Regions from separate parts of the Qipengyuania sp. L-5Y genome, predicted to be linked through region 2. Evidence: riboswitches for the same ligand, from Rfam matches in the RefSeq annotation. Region 2 holds a riboswitch; the other holds the start of a gene.
What was found. Region 2 has a riboswitch for cobalamin ahead of AC13F2_RS05180 (TonB-dependent receptor plug domain-containing protein). Riboswitches for the same ligand answer to the same signal wherever they lie in the genome.
Positions count from the first base shown of each region.

Region 1: another riboswitch for cobalamin. It lies ahead of AC13F2_RS04470 (TonB-dependent receptor plug domain-containing protein); the one in region 2 lies ahead of AC13F2_RS05180 (TonB-dependent receptor plug domain-containing protein).

Region 1 is NZ_JBSXOM010000024.1:18,100-23,675, reverse strand. Features, by position in the region: gene AC13F2_RS04485 (putative bifunctional diguanylate cyclase/phosphodiesterase) at 1-133, opposite strand, end outside; gene AC13F2_RS04480 (hypothetical protein) at 263-616, opposite strand; gene AC13F2_RS04475 (cell wall hydrolase) at 738-1,817, opposite strand; cobalamin riboswitch at 1,975-2,159, shown strand; gene AC13F2_RS04470 (TonB-dependent receptor plug domain-containing protein) at 2,251-4,167, shown strand; gene AC13F2_RS04465 (ABC transporter substrate-binding protein) at 4,164-4,979, shown strand; gene AC13F2_RS04460 (FecCD family ABC transporter permease) at 4,976-5,576, shown strand, end outside.
Region 2 is NZ_JBSXOM010000025.1:1,975-7,550, reverse strand. Features, by position in the region: gene AC13F2_RS05200 (hypothetical protein) at 1-23, opposite strand, end outside; gene AC13F2_RS05195 (hypothetical protein) at 500-793, shown strand; gene AC13F2_RS05190 (cobalamin-binding protein) at 870-1,799, opposite strand; gene AC13F2_RS05185 (hypothetical protein) at 1,801-2,355, opposite strand; gene AC13F2_RS05180 (TonB-dependent receptor plug domain-containing protein) at 2,367-4,298, opposite strand; cobalamin riboswitch at 4,475-4,706, opposite strand; gene AC13F2_RS05175 (IS110 family RNA-guided transposase) at 5,514-5,576, shown strand, end outside.

The DNA of each region.
Region 1 (5,576 bases), on a different contig from region 2:
AATAGAGGAGGGCGCTACCGGACAGATACGCCACGACCGTGCTCGAGATGGTGCAGTTCATGGCGCCTACTGCAAGGGCCGTGCGCCGGTCGTAGAGAGAACGAATGAGAGAGTTGCGAGCTTTCTCGCTCAACGGATCTGTCGACGACGCATGGGCGACGTACCGCTTCAAATCGAATGACCCGCTTCGCTCACCCATGGCAAAGCGTTTAAGGCGGATCCATCATATTTCAGTTAACGGTAACACGTGGATTTTCCGGAGTTATACGGGGGATATGCTCGCCAGCAACGACTTGATGGCAAGCTGCTCATCAAGGCGTCTGGCCAGCCCGCGGTCGAGCGTTCGGCAGATGCCGAGCCACCAGTCGTAACTTTCGGTGTCGTCGGCCGCATGGGCGTGTTCAGCCTGCTGCGCTGCAACTTTCGCCGCGCTCAGCCCATGGTTCGCAAAGTGCTTCAGCGCTGCATGCATCACGCCATCGATAGGGGAAGCGGTGGCGACCATCTGCGCTGCCCCGGCATTGTCGTTCGCCGCGCGCGAGTGCGCTTTGCGAGCCAGTGCCCGGGCAATCGGCGAATGAGCGGTGGAACGTGCGGCAGCGAAATGGACCGGCATGCCATGGTCTCCTCAGGGGGGCTGGGCTGTTGAACCCCCTCATGGCCGAAGCACGCTAAACTTCGGTTCCGCAGCATGGTTGTGGAGACGTAAAGGATTGCCTTCGTGTTGGCCCGCAAGCCTATTTTTTCCCGGGCTCGTTGATCCATTTGCCTGAATTGGCATACTCCTCGCGAACCCTGCCGGATTGCGGAAGCTTGTCGGCTGGAGCTGCGGCGGCGGGCGCCCCAACCGGCGCATCCGGTTCGGTACTGATACCGATAGCGGCATTGGACGGAGGGGTAGGCTGTACAGGGCCGGGGACGTCCGCTTCCGCGCGCCGAACGTTGGGGGCGGCAAGCGGCTCCGCGCCGGCATAGTCGTCGGTAAAGGCACCGGCGGTTCCGGCCCCGCCTTTCCAGCGATAGAAACGGTGCGCGCCGATGGCACCGATATAGTCGAGGCTGGCGGCCCAATAGGGGTTCACGTAATTGGTGTGGTAATGTGTGGCCAGGCCGACGGGCTTGTAAACCTCGCCCGCCAAGGCACCCAGCGCTACGGATTGGGCCACCGCCCACCCCCGGCGGGAAGGGGTGCGCGCCAGTGATCCGTCGCAGGTGAAGCTGAACTGGCAGCCCGTCTTGCGTTCCGACCCCTGAAACACCACACCGCAGATGCTGGCGGGATAGGCGGGATGTGCAACCCGGTTCAGGACCACTTGCGCCACCGCTTGTTGGCCCGACAGGCTTTCGCTGGCGGCTTCGTAGTACACGGCCATGGAAAGGCACTGCAATGCGCGCGCCTTGTCGATACCGTTGCCCGTCTGGCGAAATGCCTGTGCCGCTGCAACCGCGCCATGACTTTGTGCAAATTCGACGGTTTCAAGCGTCCCTTCGCTCTTGCGAAGGTCGGCGATATCTGTGGCAAGGCGCGGGGCATCTTCGAGGTAATAGAAGGCCGATCCAGGAAAGCTTTCGCCAGCCGTTTCGAACGGCATGGGCGTCAAGGGTACGCGTTCGTCGCCCAGGCCAATCGCGCTTCTGAAATCGGACCATTCGCCTTGCGCAGCCACGGTCGGAAGAGCGATGGCAGCGCCAAGAATACCGAGGCGGGTCGCCAGTTTACGGCGATCCTGCAGTCTGGCGGCTCGGCGCTGGGCGCGCGGCGAGGCGACGTGCAGCGCACGGTCCTTGTCCCCGGCCAACACTTCCAATCCGCTCAAACTGCGTCCTTCTTTCAGGAATTGCCCATAGCCTATACCCGGTAAGGCCGACAGATGTGTGCGATCGCCATCCCGCAACGGGACGGGATTCGATGGCGCCCTATAACAGCAAAACTTAATGAAGTTGCGTCTTGTGCAACGACACATTGCGCAGTAGTCGGCGCCGCGAGTCACGGGTTGGCCTGTTTGCGCAGGCCCGAAGAGGGAAGAGGGTGCAAGCCCCTCGCTGCTCCCGCAACTGTGACCGGGGAGGTCCGCTCCATATGCCACTGCGAAAGCGGGAAGGCGGAACAGGGCCGCTGATCCGGGAGCCAGGAGACCTGCCCATGACCGTCGTTCGGCTGCAGGGCGGGGTGTACCTGTAGCAAACGTGGATGGAGCGTTTCGGCTCCCTCCCGTCATGGGCGGCATTTCGTTCATGACAGGAGGTTACGTGTATAAATATCTGCTTTTGATTTCCGCTTCGGCAATGCCTGGCGCAGCGTATGCGCAGACTGCCAGCGAGCAGGCGCTCGAGGAAATCATCGCCGCCCAGGACGAGGCAAACGAGGCTGGCGATCAGCAAGCGACTGTGGGCAGCTATCGCAGCGCGGCCCCGGCCGAGGCGATCATCACGGTCACGGCCAACGGCCTCGGCACCGATCTGCGCAATACCGGCCAGTCGGTCACCGTCATCGGACGGGAAGAGATCGAAACCATTCAGGGTGCCGATCCGGCACGCGCACTTGCGCGCGTTCCCGGTCTGTCGCTGTCGCGTAGCGGGGGTGTCGGTACGGTAACCAGCGTAAACGTGCGCGGCGCCAATCCCGATCAGCTTCTGGTACTGGTCGACGGCGTGCGCGTGGCCGACCAGGCGAGCCCTTCGGGCGGCTTCGATTTCGGCAATCTGCTGCTTGGTACAGCCGGCAAGATCGATGTTCTGCGCGGATCGAACAGCACGATCTGGGGATCGGAAGCCGTGGGCGGGGTGATCGACATCTCGACGCGGGCCGAGCGCGGCATGACTGCCAGCGTCGAGTACGGCTCGCGCGACACGCTGTTTGCCAGCGCCGCTGCCGGAGCAGGCAATGACAATGCCTTTATCGGCCTGACCGGGTCATGGTTCGAGACCGACGGATTTTCCGCAGCCGCATCGGGCACGGAAGCCGACGGATCGAAGCAATTCGCTATCGGCTCCAGCGCCTTCCTCAATCTGACCCCCAGCCTCGAGCTGTTCGCGCATGGCAACTTTGCGGAAGGCGACGTCGAGATCGATGGCTTTCCCGCACCCGATTTCGTTCTCGCGGATACCGACGATACGCAGAAAACCACGCGTTACTGGGGCGATGTCGGCCTTGCCTATTACGGCAACGACCTGACCCTGCGCGCCGCGTACAGCCTGTCCGATACCAAGCGCGCCAATCGCGATGGTTCCGGGGCGGAGACCTTTGCCAGCGACGGCCGCTCCGATCGCATCTCGCTGCGCGGAGAATACCGTTTGCTGGGCGGTCTCTCGCTGGCTTTCGGCGGCGATCATGAATGGACCGAGTTTGAAACGAGCTTCGACACGGCCGCCGAAACCGAAATCAGCGGGGCCTATGCGCAGCTTGGCTGGGTGATGGGCCGTCTGGCCGTCCATGGCGGTGCGCGCGTGGACGATCACGAACAGTTCGGCACGCATGTAAGCTTCGGCGGCGATGTGAGCTATGGCTTTGGCGATGACTGGCGCGTGCGCGGTAGCGTGGGCGAAGGTTTCAAGGCACCGACACTGTACCAGTTGCTCTCGTTCTACGGGAATACGGAGCTCGAACCCGAAGAAAGCACCAGCTACGATCTGGGAGTTGAGAAAGGGCAGCGGGGCTCAGGTCTGCATCTCGCGCTGACGGGCTTCCGCCGCGACAGCGACAATCTGATCGGGTTCGGCGTTACGCCTGAAAGACCTTCCGGCGTATACCTGAACACCGCCCGCGCCCGCGCGCAGGGCATCGAAGCGGAGGCAGGCTTCGATCTTGCACCCGGTCTTCGCCTTGCCGGCACATATTCCTATGTCGATGCGGAAGATCGTACGACCGATCTCGATCTGGCGCGGCGACCCAAGCATTTCGGTACCATTTACGGCGACTGGATCAGCGATTTCGGTCTCGGCCTGGGGGCGGATCTGCGCCTCGTGGGTGCAAGCTGGGATAATGCCTCCAACACCGTTCGCCTCGAAGGATACGAGTTGCTCGATGTGCGGGCATCCTTCGGCCTGGGCGACAATCTGGAACTGTTTGGCCGCGTCGAGAACGTGTTCGACACCGATTACCAGACGGTTGCAGGATATGGGACGGCTGGCCGCAGCGTCTTCGGCGGGATCAGGGCGAAGATGTGAAACCGCTGCTCGCCGCATCGGTCCTGCTCCTTGCCGCATGTGCGCAGGGCGGGGCCGATGCGCCGACGGCTCGGGCGCGGCCGACCATCGTCAGCCTGAACCCCTGCACCGATGCGATCCTTGCCGATGTGACGGCGCCGGGACAATTGCTGGCGATATCCCATTACAGCAAGGATCCGCGGTCGAGCTCGATGCCGGCGAAACAGGCGTCGCGATACCGGGCCACCGGCGGCACGGTCGAGGAGGTTCTCGCGCTCGATCCGGATGTGGTCGTGGCGGGAAGCTTTATCGCACCCGCAACACGCGCCGCCCTGGAAGATCTGGGCATGCAGGTCGTGACGTTCGGCATAGCCAGTGATGTCGCCTCGAGCGAGGAGCAGATCCGGGAACTGGCTTCTCTGTCCGGCGATCCGCAAGCGGGTCAGCGCCTGATCGAACGGATCGAAGCGGCGCTCACCGAAGCAGAGGCGCCAGACGGGCGCGCCGTCGACGTTCTCCTGTGGCAGCCCGGCGGAATTGTCGCGGGCGAGCAATCGCTGGTGAGCGACCTGCTTGCTCGCACCGGTTTCACGAACGGTGCGCCGGCCCGCGGGCTGTCCCAGGCCGACTATGTGGCGCTCGAAGATGTGGTCGCCGCGCCGCCGCAGGTGTTGCTGGTTGCAGGCGGCGACCTTGGCCAGCAGCACCCGGTGCTCGACCGGCTGCCGGATATGCGGCGCGAACGCTTCGATACCAGCCTGCTTTACTGCGGCGGTCCGACGATCATCCGTGCCGCTCGCCGACTGGCGGAGATACGGAGCACAGTATCGTGAACCGCGCGACTTTGATCTTCGGCGGGTTGCTCATCGTTGCGCTTCCGCTTTCGCTGCTGGCCGGGCGGGTCTGGCTCGATCCCGCCAGCACGCCCAACGCCGCGCTCATCCTTGCAGAGCTGCGCCTGCCGCGCGCCCTGCTGGCCGTGGTCGTGGGCGCGGGATTGGGAGCGGGCGGGGCAGCCATGCAGGGGTACCTGCGCAATCCGCTGGCCGACCCCGGTCTTTTCGGGATCGCCCCGGGCGCGGCGCTGGGTGCCGTGGCCGCGCTATGGTTCGGCTATGCCGCTTCGCCTTGGCTGCTTCCCGCATTCGCCCTGATCGGGGCGGGCGGGGCGATGGCGTTGCTGGCGGCGATTGCCGGACGCACGGGCGGGATCGCGCTGTTCACGCTCGCCGGGTTGATGGTTGCGAGCCTCGCCGGCGCATTGACGGCGCTTGCGATCAGCATGGCGCCCAATGCTTTCGCCATGAGCGAGATCGTGATGTGGCTGAACGGCGCGCTGACCGACCGGAGCTGGCGCGAAGTGTGGCTGGCCACCCCGCTGGTGGCGCTGGGCGTGCTTCTGCTCTGGCGGAGCGGGAAATCGCTGGATG
Region 2 (5,576 bases):
ATGCCTTTGTAGGTACTGGCCATGCAAACTCTTTCCGAGTTGTGCATGGTTTCTCTATCGCAAGCCCTTTATATATCCGCCGAAACGGAAAGGGAAGCGCGTTTGCGGAAGAAAGATATTTCGGCGCTAACGCGCTGATGTACCGGCATATTCCGATCATATCGTTTCTTTCGTCCTTCGCCGAAATATGTTTCGGGAGCGCCATTCTGAACTAAGTGGCTGTTCCAAAGCCTATTTTGTCCCGAAAAGAGCTACGGCGCAGCCGTGTTCGGTGTGCATAAATCAGGGGACTTGGCGGTTCTTCTCTTGGTCTGCTGGTCTTGGGGGAGTCGTAGAGGAGCTGGTCATCCAGCTGGAGGTGTCGGCTTTCTAGCCGGAATGAACCTCACGCTTAGTCCGCAGGGCTGATCCTCGATACTGTCATGGCGGACATGCCACTCACGACGATCCGCGGCTACTCGCCCTTCACCATCAACACCACTTCCGGCTTCGTTGCGCCGTGAAGAGGATCGCGACCACACTCGCCCTTTATATGGGGCTTGTCGCCTGTGGCTCCGACACTCGGGTGTCTCAAAGCGACCTCATCATTCTCGATGATTATCCGGCGACGCTCAACCTGACGACCTTGTCGGGTACCATCAAGCGGATCGACGGTTGTATTTCGATCAGCGACGCGCACGACTCGGTATTCGTGCCGCTGTTTCGCCCTGGCGATACGCTTGGAGGGCCTCACTGTGTTCCCGTTAGCGGTGCGAACTTGAAGCTGAATGCGCGCAACTTTGCATGCAGCTGATTTTGAGTATCGGTACGCAGCTTTGAAAACAAGGGCTGATGCGCTCGTTTCGCGTCGAATAGCGCGAAAAACATCGTCAAACCCCATCGATGGAGATCCAATCCCGTCCCATCTCCAATGCCTGTGTTGGCGTCGCCCCAACCAACTGCGCGATCAGTTCAGCCGACTCGACGAGTCGTGGGCCAGGACGATTGAAAAGATGGTGGCCATCAACGGCAAAGACCTTCCCTTTGCGAACCGCGGTAAGGTCTTTCCAACCGAAGTGGTCGACGAGCGACCCCAGATCGGCGAGCGTTTGTGGCAACAGATATCCGCAGGGCATCGCAACGATCAGATCGGGATCGGCGGCAATCAAGTCGTCCCAATTCAGCCACGAGGAATGTTCTCCGGCTCGCGCGAACAATGGGTGACCGCCGGCCGCCTCGATTAGTTCGGGTACCCAGTTTCCTGCGGCCATCAGCGGATCGATCCATTCGATCGCGGCGACACGCGGGCGATCCATCCTCTCCGCGCTACTTCGGGATAGCCCTGACATCCGCTCCTTCAAGTCACCGACGACCGATGATGCACGCTTGGGAATTCCCGCCGCTTCGGCGACCTTAGCGAAATCGCTCCATACATCTTCCAATGTATCGGGTGCCAGCGACAGCAGCGTCGGGGCGGTTCCGATCCAGTCGCCGAGTGCTTCTTCCAGATCGGCAGGGGTGACCGCGCAGACCGCGCATTGCGATTGGGTCAAGATGAGGTCGGGCCGCAAGTCCCGCAGAAGCGCGGTATCGACTTCGTATACCGACAGTCCTTGCCTCACGATTTCCTGGATCCGGTCGTCGATCTGCCGCGACGTCAGTCCTTTCTCGAGTCTGGTCGACGTGACGACCGGCAATGCCTTTACGAAAAGCGGATAATCGCATTCGTGCGAGCGACCGACGAGGCTCTCTCCCAATCCGAGTGCGACGGCGATTTCGGTCGCGCTCGGCAGGAGGGACACGATGCGCGGCTGCGCCATGTCAGGCGAACCGTATTCGCGGAGAAGGTCCGAATAGCGTGGGAGCGGCTCTGGCGAGGAGCCAGGACGCCAACAACAGTCCTGCGAACCATAATGCATCGTTCGCGAAGATCTGTCCCACGATCGCCATCGTGAAAGTCTCTGTCCCGCCTACCACCAAAGCAAACCCGAATAGCGCAGCCTCGTAAACAGCGAAGCCGATCAGAAAGGCGCCAAATGTCCGAAGGGTGCTCAGCTCGTTTTGTTCTCCCATGATGATGGCACCGGCGAGCATGGCGAGAATAGATGCGATGCCCAGCGCACCGCCCCAGGCGAACGCATATCCCGTGTGCGGGTAGCCGAGGACGGTGAACCCCAGCAACTGGTTGGTCGCCCAGATCGCGAGGATCGTCGTTAACGCGAGCGAGCGGCGCATGGTCGCGGCGGTCACGATCGTAACAGCCACGAACGGCATCATGCAGGCGGCAACCAGCGATCCGCCCACCGTCGCCAAGGCAAGTGTGACAGGCCATGCGAACCTCGCAATGTCGGACTTTGCTATCATTTCATCCGTCATCGAAATTCTCCTTAGAAACGCGCGCGCGCGCCAATGGCGAACGAGCGTCCGGGCGTCGCGAAACTGAAGACATCCTCGTAATCGGCGGCCGTCAAATTCTCGACTCGGCCGAACAGCTCGACATTATCCATCACCCTCACGTCGGCGTTGACGTTCAGCAGAAAGTAGTCGTCCAGTTGCACGCGAACCGGCACGAACGAGGGATCGATGAAAGCGCTGTCGATCGTCTCTCCATTGTAGCGCGCAACGAGCGTGACCCCTCCGGCATCCTTGGGAGCGCGCCAGTCGACAGCCAGGCTGGCGGTATGGGAGGGCCGCCGCACTTCGCGCGCGCCATCCTCGTGGGAACGCAGATAGGTGTAAGCTCCATTGACGCGCCAAGCTTCCGCGAAGCGCGCCTCGCCGAACACTTCGACGCCGTTTCTCTTGGATACGGTATCGCGATTGCCAGGGCTGGCGACGAAGTTCGGGGGCGGAAAAGAAGTGAAGATCTCTTCGTCCAGTTCGCTCTCGAAATAGGTGACCCCGATTGAAGCGCGCTCACCGAACAGCGACTGGTCGATCCCGATCTCCCATCCGCTCGACTTCTCGGGCCTGAGGTCGGGATTGCCGATGAAACGGCCGTCCACGAACCCATATAGTTCGTAGAACGAGGGGTTCTTCACCCCCGATCCGACGGCCCCGCGCACTCGCGTAGCCGCAGCGATCCGATAGCTCGCCTGAAGCCTGTACGTGGTTGTATCGGCGAACTGGTCGTTCCAGTCCCTGCGGATGGATGCGGACGCGCTCGCTCGGTCTCCGAGATCGATCGCATACTGGCCGACGAGACCGACATTGTCGATCTGTCGGCGACCGGTGAATGCGAAGCCGGTCGGATCGGTGTTACGGAAGCGTTCGCGTTCGACATCGAGAGCCGCCGTGACCCGGTGGGTCAGACCGCCAGCCTCGATACGCAACGTCGTATCGTAGGACCCTTTCAACCTCTGGCCCTCGCTGCCATAGCTGCGTCCAGTCGAAGCGAAACCGTCGCGCCGGGTATCCGCGATCTGGGCCGAAAACGCTTGGGTCCAGCGATCGTCGAGCAAGTCTAGCTCGCCCCTGATGAGCACATAGATAGCCTCGTTCTCGAAGCGGTTGCCGGGGCTATCGACCTGGAATCCGAAGGTCGGACTTCCCGGATCGGAATCGCTGTCGTTGAATTCGGCATTGGTGCGCGCGTAGCGTAATACACCAGTGAGGCGTGCATTGGTTGATGGCGCGAACGTCGTCTTCAGCGAGACCGCACCACTGTCGTTCGCAAGATCGCGCGTGCCGTTCCGGGCGCCTGGCGTGCCATCGGTGGTATTGAGTGTGGCGGACAGCGCGTAGTCGAGATCGCCACTATATCCAGCGATCCGGGCAGCACCGTTCACCATGCCGAACGAACCGGCTTCGATCCGCGCGACCGCCCCGGGCGCATCGCGGCCGTCGAGAGTGATGTACTGGATGACGCCGCCGATCGCGTCCGACCCGTAGATCGCGCTCTGCTGTCCGCGCAGCACCTCGATCCGCGAAGCCTCGTCGGCGATAAGCGTTCCGAAATCGAACTCGCCGGCATAGGGATCCGACACCTCGATCCCGTCAACGAGGACGAGCGTATGGTTGGCTTCAGCACCGCGCAACCGAAGCTGTGTCTGACCGGGAACCCGTCCGACCGCGACCCCTGGGACGTCGCGGAGCACGTCGGACACCTCGCGGACTTGCCTCCGGTCGAGGATTTGCTCGTCGAGGACGGTGACCGATCCGCCGATCCGGTCGAGCGGCATGGGATCGGTGGCGCGGTTCCCGGTGACGACGATCGAGGTGTTGGATGTCTCTGGATCGGCAGCGGGATCGATGGTCTGAGCGAGCGATGGAGCCGGCAGAAGCACGGAAGACAGAAGCGACAGGTGAATGTATTTCATGAGAACGAATTTCCGGGGCGCCGGGCGACTTGGCCGGAGCGTCCGCACGAGTGCGGTCGACGAGACTGCTAGGGACGGACGCGTGCATCCCCCGGCAGTCCTGCCGATGCGGCTCCAACCGCTACTCGTCGCCCGGACGAAATTCGTTTCGCGCCTGGCCAATCCCATGAGCCCGGCAAGAGCGACACGCGCCGGTCGGTCTCCTGGCTCACGGGTTGTCGCACGAAACATACCTTCCCAGACGACAATTGCCGCCCAGTGGTTGTGGAGCCAACCCCACCCATGTTACGCGCTCGCCGCTTACAGTTGCAGGGACAGCCGCAGAATTGGCCTATCGAGACCTCACTGCGTTCCCGTTACCGGCACGCTTTATCGACATTTGATTCTGCCGACGCTCGTCTCATAGACTTTGGTCGAATGAGCGGCAAGCGCTCAGTTCCAGAGCAACGCAGCAAGACGATGGTCGCCGTTTTAGGGGGTAGGTGAACTTAATCCATCGTATCTGTTTAGGTCACCAACTGAAATGCCCAGATGTTGATCCGTCGACCTTTGGATTGGCACCAGCTTTCGCTTTCGTCTGAGATCGATTCTCAACCCTTTCTTAAATATCGCGAATGGTGTCGGAAGCCGTACGGCAGCATTTTAGTTTCTAATGCGCAAGCCGGACAGATCGCATACGGTCCAACTTCGTCGCCGGTTCAATGTCCTCTATATTGAATGCGCGGCCTAAAAGCCGACCGTCGCACACCCACCCTAAACCACGACATTAAAGCGTCAACATTATTGACCCAGAAGCTGACACATAGGCCGTCCACGAGCGTGGCCGCAACCAATCGTCGAGTATCCCGTGTGCGCTCGTAATCCGAATATCTGGCGCTTGGTGTGCGATGATCGCGTCGTTGCGCTGCCTTGGCGTTGCATCATTTAGCGACGCTCTTAGACACTGCCGCTACAGAAACTTTGCAGCTTGGTTGCTAATCAGAAGCACACTCGCAACGCTATCACTGCAGGTCGCTGGCAGCGCCGGATACAGTCGCGATGCACTCCGCTTGCAGGCGTAATCGGCGTGGGGTATTTGTCCGTAAGCGTCTGATTTGAAGAAAGAAAATGAGGGCCGCTGTATTTGGGGAGGACTTGGCTGCGGCCAAGTCTTGCACAGCGGCTGCATCAGGCGCTTCCCTCGCTCCGGTTAAACGGAAGCGTAGGAGTCGGATGATGGAGTACTTTGCAGGGCTCGATGTATCGATCGAGGAGACCGCGATCTGTGTGGTGGGCGAT